DNA from 3 places in the Rhodococcus sp. FG69 genome. Region 3 is predicted to be linked to each of the others. Evidence: predicted binding sites of a transcription regulator. Region 3 holds the regulator's gene; each other region holds the start of a gene.
What was found. The regulator LexA, encoded in region 3, represses DNA repair genes until DNA is damaged. The targets are predictions, from matches to a motif close to CGAACANNTGTTCG.
Positions count from the first base shown of each region.

Region 1: a site for LexA is predicted at 4,045-4,058, ahead of ACODSO_RS06965 (HNH endonuclease signature motif containing protein). Genes of this name have one in related genera too.
Region 2: a site for LexA is predicted at 3,158-3,171, ahead of ACODSO_RS20295 (SAV_6107 family HEPN domain-containing protein). Genes of this name have one in related genera too.

Region 1 is NZ_JBMDIX010000006.1:56,677-63,705, reverse strand. It holds gene nuoD (NADH dehydrogenase (quinone) subunit D) at 1-472, opposite strand, end outside; gene ACODSO_RS06985 (NADH-quinone oxidoreductase subunit C) at 472-1,104, opposite strand; gene ACODSO_RS06980 (NuoB/complex I 20 kDa subunit family protein) at 1,122-1,676, opposite strand; gene ACODSO_RS06975 (NADH-quinone oxidoreductase subunit A) at 1,734-2,093, opposite strand; gene ACODSO_RS06970 (hypothetical protein) at 2,304-2,711, opposite strand; gene ACODSO_RS06965 (HNH endonuclease signature motif containing protein) at 2,769-4,013, opposite strand; gene ACODSO_RS06960 (hypothetical protein) at 4,374-4,553, shown strand; gene ACODSO_RS06955 (dihydrofolate reductase family protein) at 4,556-5,098, opposite strand; gene ACODSO_RS06950 (aldehyde dehydrogenase family protein) at 5,188-6,717, shown strand; gene ACODSO_RS06945 (APC family permease) at 6,756-7,029, shown strand, end outside.
Region 2 is NZ_JBMDIX010000028.1:51,323-58,351, forward strand. It holds gene ACODSO_RS20280 (carotenoid biosynthesis protein) at 35-874, opposite strand; gene ACODSO_RS20285 (phytoene desaturase family protein) at 871-2,475, opposite strand; gene ACODSO_RS20290 (GNAT family N-acetyltransferase) at 2,518-3,111, opposite strand; gene ACODSO_RS20295 (SAV_6107 family HEPN domain-containing protein) at 3,302-3,748, shown strand; gene ACODSO_RS20300 (DUF3040 domain-containing protein) at 4,003-4,437, shown strand; gene mraZ (division/cell wall cluster transcriptional repressor MraZ) at 4,931-5,362, shown strand; gene rsmH (16S rRNA (cytosine(1402)-N(4))-methyltransferase RsmH) at 5,661-6,623, shown strand; gene ftsL (cell division protein FtsL) at 6,620-7,029, shown strand, end outside.
Region 3 is NZ_JBMDIX010000027.1:75,855-82,883, reverse strand. It holds gene ptsP (phosphoenolpyruvate--protein phosphotransferase) at 1-1,200, shown strand, start outside; gene ACODSO_RS20030 (uracil-xanthine permease family protein) at 1,241-2,506, shown strand; gene ACODSO_RS20025 (acyl-CoA dehydrogenase family protein) at 2,616-3,758, shown strand; gene lexA (transcriptional repressor LexA) at 3,820-4,596, opposite strand; gene ACODSO_RS20015 (hypothetical protein) at 4,870-5,268, shown strand; gene nrdR (transcriptional regulator NrdR) at 5,425-5,889, shown strand; gene hrpA (ATP-dependent RNA helicase HrpA) at 5,901-7,029, opposite strand, start outside.

The sequences.
Region 1 (7,029 bases), on a different contig from region 3:
CAGTCACTGCTCCCAATTCCATGCCGCCGGTGGCCAGCGCGACGAGGTGGGAGGAGATGCGGTTGAGTTCCATCAGCATCACGCGTACGACGCTCGCGCGTTCCGGGATATCGTCCGTGATGTCGAGGAGCTTTTCGACGCCCAGGCAGTACGCGGTCTCGTTGAAGAACGGCGACAGGTAGTCCATCCGAGTGACGAACGTGACGCCCTGGGTCCAGTTGCGGAATTCGAGATTCTTCTCGATGCCTGTGTGCAAGTAGCCGATTCCGCATCTGGCCTCGGTGACGGTCTCGGCTTCGATCTCGAGAATGAGACGGAGCACCCCGTGTGTCGAGGGATGCTGAGGTCCCATGTTGACGACGATTCGTTCCTCGGAGGACGCCGCAGACGATACGGCAGCGGCCGTCACGATGTCGTCCCAATCCTGTCCGGACACCGTGAACGACTTCTCGTGGCCTGCTGTGTCGGTCATCAGTTGTACTCCCGCCGTCGATCTGGGGGAGGAATACTGGCGCCCTTGTATTCGACAGGGATTCCGCCCAGTGGATAGTCCTTGCGTTGGGGATGACCGACCCAGTCGTCCGGCATCTGGATGCGCGTCAACGACGGGTGCCCGTCGAACTGGATACCGAAGAAGTCGTAGGTCTCACGTTCGTGCCAGTCGTTCGTGGGGTAGATGCCGACAAGGCTGGGAATGTGCGGGTCGGACTCGGGGACCGATACTTCCAGCCGCACCCGTCGGTTGTGTGTGATCGACAGAAGCGGATACGACGCGTGCAGTTCGCGACCGGTGTTCTGCGGGTAGTGGACACCGTTGACGCCGAGGCACATCTCGAACCGAAGTTCGGGCTCGTTGCGTAGATCTGTCGCGACCTGAAGCAGGTGCTCCCGCCGAACATGCAACGTCATTTCCCCGCGGAACACGACGGCGGATTCGATTGCATCGTCGAATGCTGTGCCGGCTGCGGCGAGTGTTGCCGTCAGTTCGTCCGCGATGGAGTCGAAGTAGCCACCGTAGGGCCGCTCCGAACTGACCTGGGCAAGAACCGGAACGACCAATCGACCGTAACCCGATGTGTCGCCGGAACCGTAGACGCCGAACATCCCGCGTCGATCGGCGGTCACCGCAGCAAGCCCTTCAGCTCGATCGTCGGCCTCGATTGCAACGCAGCCTCTTCGGCGGCGCGAGCGACCTTCTCCCGATCGGCGCCGAGCGGCATCTCTTGAATCTTCTCGTGCAGCTTCAGAATCGCGTCGAGCAGCATCTCGGGGCGCGGCGGACAACCTGGCAGGTAGATATCGACGGGCACTACGTGGTCTACACCTTGAACGATCGCGTAGTTGTTGAACATCCCGCCCGAGGAGGCGCATACCCCCATCGCCAGAACCCATTTCGGCTCTGCCATCTGGTCGTATATCTGACGGAGAACCGGTGCCATCTTCTGGCTGACTCGGCCTGCGACGATCATCAGATCGGCCTGCCTGGGTGACGCCCGGAACGCCTCCATTCCGAACCTTGCGATGTCGAACCGGCCGGAGCTGGTAGCCATCATCTCGATGGCGCAGCACGCCAGTCCGAACGTTGCAGGCCACAGCGAGCCCTTACGGACATAGCCGGCAAGACCCTCCACCGTGCTCAGCAGGAAGCCGCTCGGCAGCTTCTCCTCGAGACCCATGTCAGACCCTTCTCGTTGTATGCGACTCGTTGTGTGCGACGCAGGTAGCTACGGGATCTAGTCCCAGCTCAGTCCGCCGCGTCGCCACTCGTAGGCGTAGGCAACTGCGGCACTGACGATGAACATCATCATGGCGAGCAGTCCGAAGATCCCCAGCGCATCGAAGTGCACCGCCCAGGGATAGAGAAATACGATTTCGATGTCGAAGATGATGAACAGCATCGCTGTCAGGTAGAACTTCACCGGGTATCGCCCGGCCCCCATGGGTTGAGCCGTGGGTTCGATGCCGCATTCGTAGGCATCCAGCTTGGCGCGGTTGTAGCGCTTGGGGCCGATGACTGCGGCGATGACGACGGACACGAGGGCGAAGGCGACTGCGACAGCGCCGAGGACGAAAACGGGGATGTACTCGTTCAACCTGTTCAGCCTCTCCGTACCTGCCTCGTGAGCATCTGGGGAGCTCCGTCGGCCAAGAGGTCCTTAGCCGAGAGAAAAATGTGAGCTGAAACACAGCCTACCGGTGTGATGCCCCGACTTGTCTCGGTTTTCGACCAGCGAGCTTGGCGTGTCGGCAATAAAGTTGATCTTGCACCGAGCGTTGGCCGTCGTGCCGGTCCAACGGTGGAATCACTTGTGACCGATGGAATTCGATCGGTTCGACAGCAAGTCCGTGACCGCACGGGTGAGGACGAACGGATCGATGGGATGGGACACGGCGGCCTCCGCCCCGGACCAATCGGCGAGCCATCGGTCGTCCGGCCTGCCGGTGAGTACGACAAGAGGAGGGCAATGCTCGATTTCGTCCTTCAATTGCTTCGCGACACCCATCCCGCCTGCCGGTGTGGCCTCGCCGTCGAGGATCGCGAGGTCGATTCCGCCAGCGTCGAGATAGTGCACCACCATGGGCTCGCTTGCGACTTCGAGGTACTCGAATGCAGGCAATGCGGAGTCGGGGTGCGTGCCGATCGCAGTTGTCACCGCGGTACGCGTGTTGGTGTTGCTGCTGTAGACGAGGATGCGCAGCGAGGCGGTCACGCATGCGATGCTACGTCCGAATTTTCGGCGCGGCAGTCGTTTCGGCCAACGGAACCCTCACAGTTCGGGTGGGCTGAAGTAGTGGTTTCCGTGTGGGTCGGTGATGTGCAGGACGTCGTCGGGGAGCTTCTCGGTCGGCCACAGCTTGCTGGTCTTCAAGTTGTGGTGAGTCCGGCAGAAGGGGGCCAGATTGCTGCTGATGGTCCAGCCTCCTTGTTCGGGGTTCTGGTGGTCGAACCCGATGATGTGGTCGAGGTCGCAGCGACTCGACCGAACAGCGTAGCCAGGGAATCGGCAGGTGGGGTACTGCGCTCGGACCCACTGAGCAAGAGCCGCGCTGGGCGTGTATCGCAGGGCGCCCGGGGGTGGCGTCGTGTGTCCTCCGTGACCGTCCGAGTATTCGGCGTTGGTGCGTGCAGGGTCGGTCTCCATCAGCTTCTTGTCGTGGTCGGCGAGAATGCCTGCGGTCATCGGCGACGGGGCATCAGGATCAGGTGACGGCGGCGCAGGGACATGCCCCGCAGCAAGAGGGCGAGTGCGCCCGACTGTGAGGTCTGGAGAGTCCGAGTGTGCGCGTCGGCGGCGGTCGTCGGCGCGCTGTTCGGGAGTCGGGGTCGTCATACGGGAGGGCAGCATCGAGGCTACGGCGTCGTGCTCGGCCGCTGCACGGTTCAGGAGGTCGGCCGTCGCGGCTGGGCGCGGTGGGGCGCCGCAGGTGCACGAACACGTGCAGTGCGGTGAGTGTGCGCTCTCTGTGCCCGTCGGAGGGTCGGGGACGCTGCATCGGGCGCTCGTGGTGAGGGCGTCGAGATATTTCCGACCGACCGTGAAGATGACCTGCCAGGTGGCGTCCTGGGCACGGGTGCGCAGGGTGGTGGGGTCGAGGTGTCCGTAGCCGTGAAGATACGCAGCCCGACTCTGGAGGCCGAGGATGATCTCCGGTGGTGCGCCCAGCGTGTGGTCACGGATGGTCCGTAGAACCTTCAGGTCGATCAGCCCGTCGGTGAAAAGTTGGCGATAGCACTCACGGCTGCCCCACCACACTTCGAGTGGCTCTTCGACGGCGCCAGCTGTCGAGTTCATCGCGCATGCGAGTTCGTTCGATGCGGAGGTATGGGCGATACGGTCTGCGTCCAAGGTGATGGACACGGCGACTGCGGAGTTCGCGGCTCGCGTCGCGGCGACGGCAGCATCGAGCAGCCCGGGCACGTCGTGAGAGCTGGCGTCATCGGCCGACCTGGCGTCATCGGAGTGGCCCTTGTCGATGCGGTCCTGGCCGGACTCGTCGTCCACGGTGCTCATGTGCAATCCTCCTCTCCGATACTCTCCGGTTAGAACAAACGTTCGACTTCAAGTCGTGGCCGACTCGGCGCGAGAAGTCACCAATTGTCAACAGCCGCACCTCTATTGGGGAAACGAACTCCGTTCGAGAGATTGCGGAGAGAAGGAGAGCTCGCTTCAGGCCTAGCGAGCGATGGCAAGTACTGCAGGGGTCGACTGCCCCGGCCAGACGCGTCTCGAACGGTACCGCGCGTTCCACTCGCAACCGATGTGTAACGAATCGGGCGGTACAGTTGATTAAGCTTTCAACTCCGGTGCGGTCCCCGACCCCGACTCGGGACTGCCCCGGAGTCCGACGATCGATGGCACTCGGAGGAAACCATGCGTGATCACCCGGCAGTCCAGTTTCCGCGCGGCAGCGGACCGGGCGAGGACGTGCTCACCGACTTCGGCGTCAGTCGTCCGGCGTTCGTGGGGCGCCTTCGCGAAATCATGATGAACAATCCGCCCGTAGGACTGGACGACGTCGATGTTGCCCGACTTCTCGCTGCGTGCTCCTGACCTCACTTGATTCCGTAGGTCACTATCGCGTTCCCCGCGCTGGTGACCCGCGATGCCTGCAGCTCCAGCCTTGTCAATGGATCCTGCGGCTCGAACAATCGGCGGCCGGATCCCACGATCACCGGGTGGGTCATCAACGTCAGGGAGTCGAGGAGCCCGGCGAAGAATAGGCTTCGAACGATCGAGATTCCAGCACACACCGCGATCTCGCCGCCCTCGGTGTCCTTCATCGCGGCGATGAACTGATGGGCGTCGCCAGGGATAAGCGACGTGTTCTCCCACTCCAAAGTGCTCCTCAGTGTCGTGGAGGCCACATGTTTGGAGACCCCGTTGATGAATGCGCCGAACCCGTCGTCGTTTGCCGTCGGCCAATACTTCGACCAGTCCTGGTAGCCGACGCGACCGAGAACGACCGCGTCCACGCGGGCCATCATCGCGCCGAGTTCCTCGCTCATCTCGGGGTCGAAACTATCGAACTGCCACTCGTCCGGAGCTTCGACTACTCCGTCGACGGAATGAAAGAGCCCTGCTGTCACTTTTCTCATGCCGAATTCGACCCGTGACATTCGGAAAACTCATCGCGGGCATACGGTTGATCACGAATCTTCCGGTCAGCAGCGAGAAGGAGTGCCACGTGTCCACGTCCGGCAACACAGCAATCGAACCAGGAAACCTGCGGCCCTCGCTGCTGATCGATGGAGAATGGGTTGAAGCTTCCGATGGGGGCACCCGTGAGGTCATCGATCCGGCTACCGGGGGTGTAGTGCTCGTCGTGGACGAAGCGACCCCGGACGACGCCCGACGAGCTGTCGCGACCGCGCGCAGAACGTTCGACGAGGGTACATGGGCGTCGACGCCCGTATCTGACCGGACCGCACTGCTGTCCAAGATCGCGGATCTTCTGCAGCGCGACAAAGAGCAACTTGCGCGAATCGAGACACTCGACACTGGAAAAACGTTGGCCGAGAGTCGAATCGACATCGACGACGTCACCTCGGTGTTCCGTTACTACGCCGAGCTCGCGGCAGTGCACGCAGATCGATTGGTCGATGTGGGGCGTCCCGAAATCATCAGTCGCGTCGTGCACGAACCCATCGGTGTATGCGTGATGATCGCCCCGTGGAACTATCCACTGCTGCAGATCTCGTGGAAGATCGCGCCTGCCCTCGCGGCTGGGTGCACGATGGTTCTCAAGCCCAGCGAGGTCACGCCGCTGAGCACCATCGCATTCGCCAAGCTTGCTGAGGAGGCAGGCGTGCCCCCGGGGGTCCTGAGCCTCCTTCAGGGGAGCGGCGCCGTGCTCGGCGAAGCACTGACTGCGAACCCCGAGGTCGACTTCATCTCCTTCACCGGCGGACTGGCGACCGGACGGACGATCCTTGGTGCTGCCGCAGCCAACGTCACGAAAGTGGCCGTCGAGCTGGGCGGGAAGAATCCGCACATCGTGTTCGCCGATGCCGTCGCAGATCCCACGGACTTCGAGAATTCGGTCGACCACGTGCTCACTGGTGTGTTCCTGCACTCCGGTCAGGTGTGTTCGGCAGGAACACGCCTCATCGTCGAAGAATCGATCGCCGACCGGTTCGTGGACGCAATCGCCGAGCGTGCGCGTGGAATACGAATGGGATCCGGGCTGGACGAGAAGAGCGAAACCGGACCGCTCGTGTCTCACGCGCAGCGCACCAAGATCGAAGGATTCGTCGCCCTCGGCATCGAAGAGGGCGCCGAATTGGTGATCGGTGGCACCAGGCCGGAGGATCCGCGCCTTGCCGATGGAAGCTTCTTCCTCCCGACGATCTTCGACAAATGCGACCGCTCCATGAAAATCGTGCAAGAGGAGACGTTCGGCCCCATACTCACTGTTGAGCGTTTCACAACCGAGGAGGAAGCCCTGCGACTCGGAAACGACACGAACTACGGTCTCGCGGCGGGTGTCCGAACGTCGGACAGTGCGCGAGGCGAGCGTATGGTGCGCGGACTGCGTCACGGAACGGTGTGGCTCAACGATTTCGGCATCTACACAGCCGCTGCGGAATGGGGCGGATTCAAACGTTCGGGGAACGGCCGGGAGTTGGGTCCGTCCGGATTGTCCGAATATCAAGAAGCAAAGCACATTTGGCACAACACTTCGCCAACGGCGGCGGGATGGTTCCACACTCGATAAGTTCCTCGATTTCTGCCAGACGAAAGGCAGTACGGGCCATGACACTGAATTCCGACAGCGGTATGGACGATTTCGGCTACAAGGAATCGCTCGACCGAAGCTTGGGCAAGTTCGCGAGCTTCGCCGCCGGCGTCAGCTACATCTCGATTCTCACCGGAACATTCCAGCTGTTCTACTTCGGTTTCGGTACCGCAGGGCCGGCCTATCTCTGGTCGTGGCCGATGGTGTTCCTCGGTCAACTCTGCGTCGCCTTGTGTTTCATGGAGCTGGCGGCGAAATATCCGGTCGCCGGATCGGTGTACAACTGGGCGA
Region 2 (7,029 bases), on a different contig from region 3:
CAGACGAGCGACGGCTTCGACGTCACGGAGGTGCTCAGAGCACAGGCGTGGCCGGGCTCGATCTCCGTTCGAGGATCCACGCCCACAGCAGCGGGACGCCGACGACTCCCATGACGACGAACCCGTATACGGCAGAGAACCGCAGCTCGGGTCCGGTAAGCAGAACGGCGTGCGCGAGCGCGGATCCAAGCCAGGTCCACACGAAGAGAACGATGGGTACGGTGTCGGACTCCGTGGGCTGCATCCGGCGCGTCGGACGGAGCGGAGCTGCAGTGTCGCGTTCCGTGACGGCCTCCAGGATCGCGGCCATCAGCAGCGCAACCAGGAACCATCCGAAGTAGTTACTGATCGGAATCGACGGTAGGCCTGGCAGTCCGGTGATCGGTGACGTCCACGTCCACTGCCCGTCGGTCACCATCTGGGTGTCGAGGTACAGGTCCCAACCCACCATGCCGATGGCCGTGAAGATCACCCGGTGGATCGCAGTCTTCGTCGGGGATGCGCCAGTTCTCTTCAACACGTAGGTCACCGCACACCAGACCGGGTAGAAACCGGCAGTCCATGCCAGCGGAACCACCGCAGGTACGCCGACGATTCCTGGCCCGAGGCGGTCGGTGGCGTAGTAGTAGCTCCCGAACGGAAACCCGGTTGCCGTGCCGACCATCTCCGCTGCCAGACCGATGCCGGCAGTGACGACGAACATGATGGCAGCCCACTTCGGGCCGCGCGCAACCACGGCGTGCGTGATTGCGGCCGCAGCCAGGAAACCGACGACGGCGACAGTGACCAAGTCACGGGCCGACCCTGACACGAGTGGGTAGACGATCTGCGCACCGATCGCACATCCGGCAAGGGCAACGACAACCTTGTTCATCGGACGCGTTCGCCGAGCCAGCGACGGACACGGCCGGCACGGCTGTCCGCGATAGCGATTCTTGCTGCGCTTCGTCCACTCGCGGCCGAGACGCCGCCGCCCGGGTGAGTCGATGCGCCGGTGAGATAGAGCCCGCGAGCGCCCGGGACCCGGTGCTGGGCAAGCTGTGGAATCGGGCGCCACATCATCATCTGGTCCAACGACATCTCCACGTGCATGATATTTCCTCCGATCATCCCCAGTTCGCGTTCGATATCCGTGGGCGACTGAACATGCCGGTGCAGTACCGATTCGCGAAAGCCGGGAGCGTACGACTCCAGCTGATCGACGATTCGGTCGGCCTCGGTTTCGGCGAGGTCGCCCGGATGCACGTCGTTCTCGGAGTTGCGCCACTGCCTTCCCCCCGACAAAGTATGCGGGTGCCATTGCGACCATAGCGAAATTTGATGCTCGCCCTCCGGTGCCACACTGGGTTCGATTGCGGTGAAAGACATTCCGAGAACCGCTGGCTGTGGGGGCAACTCGCCGGCGAGAGCGCTGCCGTGAGCGAGACGCAACTGGGCGCGGTCACGGACGAGCAGTTGCAGGCCCGAGGTCGCGGACTCGGCACCCGGGTACCGGGGGAGTGCTGACGTCGCGAGGCGGACGGCCATCCCGAGTCCCGGACCGACGCGGATTCCTCGACGCCAAGATTCGATCTGCCGAGGATCGTGACCACCGGCCGCCAAGAGGTCCAACGTGGTCAGGATGTGGCATCCCGCGACGACCATCTTGCTGCGAACCATCCGTCCCGATCGGGTTCGCGTAGTCCAGTGGTCGAGAGAGGGCGTCAACGATTCGACGGCGTCACCGAGCGTGACCTGGCCGCCGTCCGTCTGCAGTTTCGATATCAGTGCCTCGACCAGCGCGCCGCTGCCACCGACCGCCCGAGCCGGCGGAACAGTGTGCATCAGCGCAGCGAAACCGACCATCGGCGCCGTTCCCGGCTCGGACATCGGCGGACCTGATTGAGCGCCGAACCACGCCAGCGCCGCCTTGAGTCGTTCGGACGAGAACAGCTCGTCGAGCAGGGCGTCGCCGGTGGTCAGGAATTCGCGAGACAGAGCGCTGCCGCCGGCTGGGGCGTCGAGTCCCCAGAACGAGCGAAGCAGATTGCCGCCTGACGGTGGCGCTGAGAATGCTCGCATCGTCCGCGCGCTCCGAGGTCCCCATTTGTCGACGAATCGACGGTAGGCGCGAGCATCGGCGCCGCCGCACGCCCGCGCCACGGACTCGCACGTGGCGTCAAGGTCTCGGTGAAAGACGATGGCAGGCTCATCCGTTCCCGGTGCACCCGGTGCACATGCCCACGGGTCGCATTCGATGTACCGCAGCCCGTGGTCGGACAATGCCAGTTCTTCGATGACCCCGGTATGACGAACCATGATGTGCGCCGACGAACCCCTGTCGACGCGATGGCCGGGGAAACGTTCGACGGAGGACACTCCGCCGCCCGCGATCGAATCCTTCTCCAGGACCTCGACGGACAAACCGGCGGCGGCGAGATAGCAGGCAGAGGTCAGGGCGTTGTGGCCGGAGCCAACAACCACAACGTCGATCACCGCTCCAGGCTATAGGTCAGTGTCGAACACCGAGGTGGAGGCTCATTCGAACGGTAGAGAGCGAGCGAGGACGGCGAAAGGCCGCCGATCTCCGGCGAACGTGAAATTCCGTAGAACGTCCTCGAAACCGAGTCTGCGATACAGACGCCAGGCCCGATTGTTCTCGCCCTCGACTTCAGGTGTGGAGAGCAGCACGCTACGTTCGGGCCGACCGGAGAGCAGACGGCGGGTCAACGCGTCGCCGAGTCCGTGTCCCTGCGCACGTGGGGACACGTGTAACTCGGTCAGTTCGAAGTAGTCGGCAAGGATGAAGTCGGCGTGCTCGGCACTCACACCTGACCTCAGCAAACCGTCTCGGACCTGCTGATGCCACCACTGATGGCGCGCTCCTCGATACCCGTATGCGACGGCCACCAGCGGGGACTCCTCAGTGGGGAGGATGGCGCCGACGCCTCGCCATCCGGGTCGCAGCACATGCTCGGACCACATCGGCGCGCGGTGGTATTCGGTGCCCTGTGGGTATCCCATCGCGTCGACGTAGATCGCCAGCGCCTCGGGGAGTCGTCGGCGGATCTCCTGGGCGGACAGGTCGACCAGGTACGGGGTCGTTTCCGCATCGGTAGCGACTGTTCTCAACCTTTCCTTGACTACTTGTCGGTGTGCACAGCTATATTGAATATGTCGAACGGATGTTCGATGTCGGTGATCCGGCGATGACTCCGAGGGAAGCGGGGCTCGCTGGACCACCGACCATAGATCGTCGTCGACGTCCGGACGTGTCGGATCTGCAGTACCGAACGACGACTCCAACGGGAGGTGTTCGAGTATGGCCACGAAAGTTCTTGCCGAAATGCGTCCGCCGGTGTCGCCGCGTGCGCGAGTTCTACTCGGTCGAGCGGATGCGTTGCTGTCCGGTTCTGTCGGCGCGGACACGGTGTCCGATCAGTTCCTCGACTGCTACATGGCTGCCTTGCGGGGCGCCGCCGCGATTCTGGAAGCGGCGCCGATCTCCACCTCGCGCGCTCGATCGCGTAGCGCGTGGGTCCTTCTGGCCAAGGCGGCTCCTGCACTCGAATCCTGGGCCGAGTACTTCTCCGGGTTCTCCGCCACGAGGGCTGCGCTGCAAGCGGGTGTGTCGCGGTCGATCGATGCGAGCGCGACGGACGAGTTCTACCGCGAGGTCGGGCGATTCCTTCACGTGGTCGAGGACTTCATCGGTGCCGAGTCTCGGCTCGACCGCGTTGCCTCCTATCCACGATCGATGTCCGCCTGAAACGTCCCGATACGGTGTGTTCTGTACGTGCTGATGCCGAATCTGCGTCCGAAGGTTCGTCGGAAGCATCCGGTTCTTGGGCAGGACTTGATCGCTGTACAGGGAAACTTTGGACATTCTCAGGAACACATCGACCGAGTAGGTGGTAAGCAGTCGATTCTGCTCGTATTATTGACAACAGGTAGCCGCCAAGGTCAGCTTCCCGTCGTTTCGCACCCGAAATGACTTTCAATATCTGTGCAGGGGGAGGTACCGTGCCACTCTCCGAGCACGAGCAGCGCATGCTCGACCAGATCGAGAGCGCTCTCTACGCCGAGGATCCCAAATTCGCGTCTCACGTGAGAAGCGGCCGTATGCGTACGGCTTCGAGCAAGCGTCGCTTTCAAGCGGCGGCTTTGTTCGTCTTGGGGCTTGTTCTACTTGTTGCCGGGCTGGCGTTGCCGTTCAAGCCCGGTGGATTCCCGGTCGTCAGTCTTGTCGGCTTCGCCTTCATGTTCGGGGCCGGGGTTCTGTTTCTACTCGGTGGGCCTGGGAAGGGCGGATCGGCGCCACAGGAAGACGCTTCGTCGAGCGGCGCAGCCGACTCGAGGAACTCAGGGCAGAAGCCCAAGCCGAAAACCGGGCGCAAGGGTGGCGGTTTCACGTCGCGGATGGAGGATCGTTTCCGACGGCGATTCGAACAGGAGTAGTCGGCCCAGCCCGGCTGGTTCCAACTGTCCATAAGCAACGTTCGAGAAGCATGAAGTACATATCGGGCGCTCAGTAGCACGAGAGCCAAGCCACGAGAGCGGTGCCTACCTAAGGGTAGGCACCGCTCTTGTGGTTTTTGGTGTCGGCATAGCTGTTTCGGAGCACGGGCGCCTCTGATTCAGGTCTCTTCGCCCACCTCTCCCCACCCGACGGCTGCGCGGAACCCTTGATCCCCACTTTCACCCACCGCTACGCCATTTCTCGGTCGCCATGCCTCGCATGCGTTCATGAGCTGGAGTTTTGCGGTACGGCCGGATGGCGCGATGTGTTGCATCGGGTCGCTGTCCTACTCCCGGGAAAAGTTTCTCCACAATGAACCACTAAGCTGACCTGCAGATCTTGGTTCAAATCCCAAGAATTTCTTCCTGCTGGGATTGATAGTGGGGGAAAGTGGGGTAAAGTGGTGACAGCGGAGAGAGTGGGAGGTGTCGAGTGTTTCTCGGTACCTACACGCCCAAGCTCGACGAGAAAGGTCGGCTCACCTTGCCGGCGAAGTTCCGTGAGGCGTTGGAGGACGGGGTGATGGTGAGCAAAGGGCAAGATCACAGCCTCGCGATCTACACCCGAGAGGCCTTCGCCGAAAAGGTCAGGAAGCTGACCGAAGCGTCACGCTCCAATCCGGTTGCCCGCTCGTACATACGGCAATTGGGTGCAGGTACGGACGAGCAGAAGCTCGATGGACAGGGACGCATCACCCTCAGCCCTGATCATCGGCGGTACGCGGATCTGGAACGCAATGTCGTCGTCAACGGTTCGATCGAGTTCATCGAAATCTGGAACGACGAGGCTTGGGCTCGCTACTCGGCCGAGAGTGAGCAGAGCTTCTCGGACGCAATGGACGAGTCCTTGGAAGGGATTTTGTAAACCGCCTTCGGTCAACAGTCGAGTGCCGCGAGGCCTCTGCCCGATCAGAACCCTGACGTTCTTCCCCAACGCCAGGTTTCGCAGATCAGGACCCTGACGTTCTTCCCCAACGCCAGGTTCCTATCGGACAGGGACCTCGACGCATTCGACACCATCATCTTTACCTACTGCGCGCTGAGCCGGAGGGCGCGCAGAAGCACGACCGGGAGGAATCATTGTGGAAGGCGAATCGACATCGCCCGTCCCGGACAGCGCTCGTCGGAAGCCCGGAGCAGCCGGAAGCTCGAAGCCCAAACACATTCCGGTGCGCCTCGAGCGCGCAGACCAATTGCTCGGCCCGGCTCTGACCGCCGCCGCTCATCGTGGCGAGTCGCCGATAATGATCGACGCCACCCTCGGTCTCGGTGGGCACTCGGAGCACTTCCTTCGGACGTACCCCACTGTGCGGCTCATAGGACTCGATCGCGATCCCGACGCACTGGAACGGGCACAAGCGCGACTGTCCGAGTTCTCGGACAGAACGACTTTCGTGCACACGACATACGACGGAATCGCCGACGCGCTGGAAAGCGCCGGGCTCGAGCCGATCGATTCGGTGCATGCCATCTTGTTCGACCTGGGTGTCTCCTCGATGCAGCTCGACGAGGCAGACCGAGGTTTCGCGTACTCCGTCGATGCTCCGTTGGACATGCGCATGGACCCGACTGTCGGCCTCACGGCAGCGGACGTGCTCAACACGTACTCGCACGGAGAAATCGCACGAGTACTCAGCACATACGGCGAGGAACGGTTCGCGGGTCGTATCGCCTCGGCAATTCTCCGGCGGCGTGAGTCGGAGCCGTTCACTACCAGTGCAGCTCTGGTGGAGTTGCTCTACTCGTCGATTCCAGCAGCCACACGGCGCACAGGTGGGCACCCGGCGAAGCGCACCTTCCAGGCATTGCGGATCGAAGTGAACAGCGAACTCGACTCGTTGGAGGCCGCGGTCCCTGCGGGTCTCGACGCATTGACCGTGGGTGGACGGGTGGTGTTCATGTCCTATCAGTCGCTCGAAGACCGGGTTGTGAAGAAAGAACTGGCACCGCGGATCAAATCCCGTAGCCCCGAGGGCCTTCCCGTCGAGCTCCCGGGAATGGGCCCGGAGTTCCGCCTCCTGACCAAGGGCGCCGAACGCGCGTCCGACCAAGAGATAGAAGAAAATCCGCGTTCGGCACCTGTGCGCTTGCGCGCGGCCGAGCGAATTGCGAGGAGATCGGCATGACAATTACCTCCAGTTCGCCACGTACGAAGCGTCGGCCTCGGTCTACCGGATCCGCGCCAGGATCGGGTCGCTCGGGGGCAGCCTCACGTGCGTACGAGCGTCGGCAGCAGCGTGCCGTATCGCTCGGCGGGGAATCGGTTTCCGGTAGTCATGCGACCGCGCGCACCGGACTGTCGACCACAGCAATCACTGCGCGTATTCCGTTCGTGGCGTTGATCATCGGGTTGTTGTCACTCGGTCTCGGGTTGACCCTTCTGCTCACGACGAGGTCGGCGGGGGACTCGTACGATCTCTCCGAAGCCAAATTGCAGAACGAGCGTCTCGTGCAGGAACGCGCTTCTCTGCAGCGTGATGTCGAACTGGCCGACTCCGCTCCCGAGTTGGCGCGCAAAGCTGCTGAACTGGG
Region 3 (7,029 bases):
TCGGTGTTGTTCGCCGACGATCTCGCTCCGGCCGATACTGCCGGCCTCGATCCGAGCCTCGTGGTCGGGCTCGCGACGTCGTTGGGCGGACCGACGAGTCACACCGCGATCATCGCCCGTCAGTTGGGGATACCGTGCGTGGTCGCCGTCGCCGGCCTCGACGACGTGCACGAGGGAACGTCGGCGGTCGTCGACGGAATCACCGGGGACATCGTCCTCGAGCCGGACGCCGGACTTGCCGCGGACGCCGTCGACACGGCCCGCGCCGAATTGGATCGCGTGTCTCGGTGGACCGGGCCGGGTTCGACGTCCGACGGTCACGCAGTCGACATTCTCGCCAACGTCCAGGACGGAGCCGGTGCGCGAGCCGCCCGCAAGACTGCCGCCACTGGAATTGGACTGTTCCGCACCGAACTCTGCTTCCTCGACCGAGATGTCGAGCCGACCGTCGACGAGCAGGCTGAGATCTACGGGCAAGTTCTCGAGGCGTTCGACGGACACAAGGTCGTCGTGCGCACCCTCGATGCAGGATCGGACAAGCCGCTGCGGTTTGCCAATCACGCAGACGAGGCGAATCCAGCGTTGGGGATCCGCGGAATCCGAATTGCCGAGCAGGACAGAGGAATTCTGTACCGCCAACTCGACGGCATCGCCGCCGCCGCTGCAGCAACCGGGTCGTCTCCGTGGGTGATGGCGCCCATGATCGCTACCGCGGCGGAAGCCGCAGCGTTCGCCGCCGATGCGCGGGCGCGCGGTTTGAAGCCCGGGGTCATGATCGAGATTCCGGCCGCCGCGCTGCTGGCCGAGCACATCCTCGAGCATGTCGACTTCTTGTCGATCGGCACGAACGACCTTGCGCAGTACACGATGGCGGCCGACCGGATGTCCTCGCAGCTCGCATCGTTGACCGATCCCTGGCAACCGGCCGTCATAGCGCTCGTGGCCCACACTGCCAAGGCGGGCGCCGCGGCCGGAAAGCCGGTCGGAGTATGCGGAGAGGCAGCCGCTGACCCGCTGTTGGCCTGCGTGCTCGTCGGCCTCGGCGTCACCTCCCTGTCGGCGGCCTCGGCGGCAGTGGCTCATGTCGGAGCGAAGCTGTCGTCGGTGACACTGGCACAGTGCAGAGAAGCTGCCGCTGCGACCCTGAAGACGGACAGCTCGGCAGCTGCGCGCGCAGCCGCGGCCGCTGTATTGAACTGACCGCGGTAAGGATTTGACTGCGCACTAGGATCGTTTCCTTGTGAGTCGAAACTTCGGATGGACCCTGCATGGGGACGGTAGAACGCCCGCTGCGGGCGCAGTGGTTGCACCCGACGAGCGGTTGACTTGGCCGCGCACAATCGGGATCGGCATGCAGCATGTCATCGCCATGTTCGGTGCAACACTGCTCGTGCCGACGGTCACCGGGTTTCCGGTCACCACCACGTTGCTGTTCTCGGGCATCGGAACCGCGCTCTTTCTGATCATCACGCGAGGCCGAATTCCGAGCTATCTCGGATCGTCGTTCGCGTTCATCGCGCCGTTGAGCGCGGCGCAGGCAGACGGCCCGGCCGCACAGCTCGGCGCGGTGATGTCCGTCGGAATCGTGCTCGCAGCGGTGGGCTTCATCGTGAAGTTCGCCGGCGGACGGGTCATCGAAGCCGTCATGCCGCCGGTCGTCACGGGTGCAGTCGTGGTCCTCATCGGACTCAATCTGGCTCCCGCCGCAACGTCGTCGTTCGAGGCCCAGCCATTGGTTGCCGTCGTCACGTTGCTCGCGATTCTGGTGGCGACGGTCGCCGGACCCGGATTGCTCGGGCGTCTCGGAATCCTCGTCGGTGTGATCCTCGGCTGGGTCTTCGCCGCCGTGATCGGACAGATCGACCCGGCCAAGCTCGACGCGATGCGGGCGGCCTCGTGGATCGGGATTCCGGAGTTCCGCGGCCCGACGTTCGAACTGTCCGTCGTACTCATCGCATTGCCGGTGGTGATCGTCCTCGTCGCGGAGAACGTCGGTCACGTCAAGGCAGTCTCGGCGATGACCGGTAAGTCGCTCGACGACCTTGCCGGGGATGCACTCATCGCCGACGGTTTGGCCACGACGCTCGCCGGCGCCGCAGGCGGATCGGGTACGACCACCTACGCCGAGAACATCGGGGTCATGGCGGCGACCAGGGTCTACTCGACGGCCGCGTACTGGGTCGCTGCTGCGACGGCCATCGTGCTTGCTTTCTCGCCGAAGTTCGGTGCCTTGGTGTTTACGGTGCCCGACGGGGTTATCGGCGGAGCGACGCTGGTTCTCTACGGCCTGATCGGTCTGCTGGGTGTGCGTATCTGGACCGACAGCACGGTGGATTTCACCGATCCGGTGAACCTCACTGTCGTCGCTGCTGCGCTGGTGGCCGGAATCGGTGACCTGACTCTGACGATCGGTTCGGTCGAACTCGGCGGAATCGCGTGGGGTTCGGTGGGAATCCTCGTCGGGTATCCGGTGATGCGCGCCCTGAACCGTCGAACCGCTCGTTAGTTCGGTCACCGATCACGCACGGCTCGGTCATCGACCAGGCCCGCAGGACGGTCGTAGGCTTCTCCTAATGCCAGTTCTCGTACTGGACAGCATCGAAGGAGTGAAGCTAGTGGACCGCACACTGTTCGAACCGGAGCACGATCTCTTCCGTGAGTCGTACCGCAAATTCCTCGACCAGCATGTCGCTCCGAATCACGCGCGGTGGGAAGAGCAGAACATCGTCGACCGCGACGTCTGGGTCGAAGCAGGCAAGCAGGGATTCCTCGGAACCGCGGTTCCCGAGGAGTACGGCGGCGGCGGGGTCAAAGACTTCCGCTACAACGCCATCTTGACCGAAGAGACGACCCGTGGCGGGTACAGCGGAATCGGGTTCACCCTGCACAACGACGTCGTCGCGCCGTACCTCATCGACCTGACGAACGACGAGCAGAAGCAGCGATGGCTACCCGGGTTCTGCTCGGGCGAACTGATCACGGCAATTGCCATGACCGAGCCAGGCACCGGTAGCGACCTGCAGGGCATCAAGACTCGTGCGGTGCGTGACGGCGACGAATGGGTCCTCAACGGCTCCAAGACCTTCATCACCAACGGCATCAATGCCGATCTCATCATCGTCGTCGCATGCACCGACCCCGAGAAGGGCGCCCAGGGCTTCAGCCTCCTCGTCGTCGAGCGCGACATGCCCGGTTTCGAGCGAGGTCGTAATCTCGACAAGCTCGGCATGAAAGCGCAAGACACCGCCGAACTCAGCTTCACCGACGTGCGAGTTCCCGCTGCGAACCTCCTCGGTGACGAAGGCATGGGGTTCATCTACCTGATGCAGAACCTGCCGCAGGAAAGGCTGTCCATCGCGGTGGTCGCCGCCGCAGCCATGGAGTCCGCACTGGACATGACAATCCAGTACTGCCGAGACCGCAAGGCTTTCGGAAAGTCGATCGGCAAGTTCCAGAACACTCGGTTCGTCCTCGCAGAACTCGCGACCGAGACCACGGCCACCAGAATCATGGTCGACAAGTTCATCGAACTACTCAACGCCGGAACGCTCACGGTCCAGGAAGCCGCAATGGCGAAATGGTGGACTACCGAAAACCAGGTCAGGCTCATCGATCGGTGCCTGCAGTTGCACGGTGGCTACGGTTACATGAAGGAGTACCCGATTGCCAAGGCGTACATGGATTCTCGTGTGCAGACGATCTACGGTGGAACAACCGAGATCATGAAGGAAATCATCGGGCGAGGACTGGATCTGTAACTTCGATACTTCATGGAACGGCCCGCAACCCTTGTGGTTGCGGGCCGTTCGGAGTTTCAGGTCAGAGTTTGCGCATCACCGTGACGACTTTGCCGAGGATGGCGGCGTCGTTTCCTGGAATCGGTTCGAACAGTGGGTTGTGCGGCATCAGCCACACGTCGCCCTTGGTGCGCTTGAAGGTCTTCACCGTGGCTTCTCCGTCGATCATCGCGGCCACGATGTCGCCGTTGTCGGCGACGCTCTGCTGTCGGACGACCACCCAATCGCCGTCGCAGATGGCTGCCTCGATCATCGACTCGCCGACTACTTTGAGCAGGAACAACGAACCCTGCCCGACGAGCTCGCGGGGGAGTGGAAACACATCCTCGACGGCTTCCTCGGCGAGAATCGGCCCACCGGCTGCGATTCTTCCCAGCACCGGCACGAAAGTCGGCGTCGGTAGCTGATCTCCCTCCGGGGCCGAGCCTTCGGCGACAGCAGCCGCATGGTCGGCCTGAACCTCGTCGAGTCCGCGGACGTCTACCGCACGCGGCCGATTCGGATCGCGACGAAGGAATCCTTTGCGTTCCAGGGTCCGCAGCTGGTGTGCCACCGACGAGGTAGAAGTGAGACCGACCGCGTCGCCGATCTCGCGAATGCTAGGTGGATATCCACGCTCGGTGACCGACGCCCGAATGACTTCGAGGACCTTGCGCTGACGTTCGGTCAGGCCCGCATTGATATCGGTGCCTTCGCCCTCGAACGCTTTCGCGGTCGGGACAGCGGCCGGTTTGCCGGCAGGCTTGGTTGTCGACTTGGCTGTCGATTTCGCCGACCCTGACGAGGTCTCGTCCTTCATTCGTGCGTCCTCCTGCGTCGTACGCGCGTTCGACACGGTCTCGATGATGTGCAACGGCTGTTCATTCGACCGTTCGAACGCGTGGGGTGGATGTGACGTGTGGTTTCTGACACGAATCTAACCCGAAAATGCCTCGTGATCAAACATCTGTTCGATCCGTGTCGCGTTTTCTGCTGACTTTGTCGGAGTCGCGTGATAGAACTTCGAACAAGCGTTCATCGAACGCCTGATCGAATAACGGGTTCGATCGCGTTCGACACCACGGAGGTTCCGATGACTATCTTGACCGATCAGCGCCCCATGACAACCCCGCGACCCATGACAGCCCAGCGCCCCATGACAGCCCAGCGCCCCATGACAGCCCAGCGCCCCAAAACAGCCCCGCCTGTGCGCACCAGCCGCCGCGCAACGCACGAGCGTCGGCGCTACGTACGGGGCACTGCCCCGCAGGGCGGTTCCCATGGGTCCGCCGGTGTCTGCGTGGACCGGGCGCACCGCGAAGAAAAGATCTCGTGGGCCGCAATGGTGGTCGGCGTCCTGGCCACCGCGCTGGTGATTCTGGGCTTCGTCGCGGTGGCGAACCTTCGCGCGGCTTCGCTCGAGTCGGCGTCCACACCTGCTGTCACGACAATCGAACAGGGGCAGCAGCTCACTGTTCCGGCCCAGCCGTAGTCGACGTTCGTGGCGACTCAGGCGGTCGCTCCGTCGCGTCAGGCGCCTCGCTTGTCGGGCGATCGAGTTGTCTACGTGACGCTCCGAGTATCCTCGAAGCCTGCACCTCTCGGGAGTGGTCGGGAAGGGTGCGACGGCTACGACGGAGGCGCACACATGCATTGCCCGTTCTGCAGGCATCCGGACTCTCGCGTGGTGGACTCGCGCGAAGCCGACGAGGGGCAGGCCATCCGTCGACGGCGATCGTGTCCGGAATGCGGCCGCCGATTCACCACCGTCGAAACGGCGGTTCTTGCAGTCGTCAAGCGCAGCGGCGTGACGGAACCGTTCTCACGAGACAAGGTCGTCAAGGGTGTCCGGCGGGCGTGCCAGGGCCGCGACGTGGACAACGACGCGTTGAACCTTCTGTCTCAGCAGGTCGAAGATGCAGTTCGTGCGTCCGGTTCTGCGGAGATCCCTAGCCACGAGGTGGGATTGGCAATCCTCGGGCCGTTGCGGGACCTCGACGAGGTCGCCTACCTCAGATTCGCGTCCGTGTACCGATCATTCAGTTCCGCCGAAGACTTCGAGAAGGAAATCCAAGATCTTCGGGCGCACCGCGAGTCGTCGTCGGTCGACTAGTACTGGCCTGCTCAGTTCCGGCCTGCACTGTCGATGGCCTTGAGTACTCGTTTCTCCGAGACCGGGTAAGCAGTGCGAATGCTCTGGGCGAACAGCCCTACCCGCAGCTCCTCGATCATCCAGAAGATGTCGAGAACTGGTTTGGTGTGGAGCCGCGACTCCGGCAGCGATTTCAGCAACCGATCGTAGGCTTCGTACACTCGGTCCAGAACATCCATGCCTGCGTCGTCGCGGCCTGCGCTACTCGGTAACGCGTTCAGCCGCACAGACGCGGCTTTCAGATAGCGCGGAATTTCCGCCAGTCGCAGCGAGCCGAATTCGAACACGAACCCGTCGAAGACCAGCCCGGCCAGTTGCTCGCGCACATCGTCGGCAGCGTCGCCCTGCGCCGTGTCCAGTACGGCACGTAGGCCGAGTGCTTCGATCAGGATCGGTCGGACGAGGGCAAGTATTTTCGATGTGCGTTCGGTGATATCGGCATTGACGGCCTTCGACAGTGCTGCGAACTTCTCCGGTGACCGGACAGGTCCGCCGTGTGCGTCCATCGACTCGTCGGCCGCTGTGGTGCGGCAGTCCTCGAGCAAATCGTCGAGGCTGCCGTACGGATTCAGGCCGAGCGCCAGCCGCTCACGAGTCGGAATGCCGGCAATCAAGGCCTTCGTTCCTCGCGGCGCCGAGTGGAGTAGCAGCGCACGGGTGCCGTCGCGCATCGCGGCACGCTGGCTTGCTGGGGTGCTCAGGACGCGGACTGCGATGCCTCCGTTCTCCTTCACCAACGCCGGATACCCCGTCACCGTCTGTCCTCCGACGGACTTGGTGACCGTCTCGTCCAGTGTGCCGAGACTCGACGACGTCCATGCCAACGCCGGAGCACGTTCCGCGGCGCCGACCGCGCTGGCCACTTCGCGCGTGACCCTGGGCGCCAGCGCTTTTCGCAGCTCCACGAGATCCTTGGCGGACCCGAGTTGCTGTCCATCGGTGTCGACTGCAACGAAGGTCATCTTCAGGTGTGCGGGCAGTCCGTCGACGTCGAAGTCGTTCGGGTCTATTCGGCACGAGCCGAGGCGCGACAGCTCGCGCGCCAGCGCGGTCGTCACCGGTTCGGAGCGAGGCGTCATTGCTGCCAGCGCCGCCGCAGCG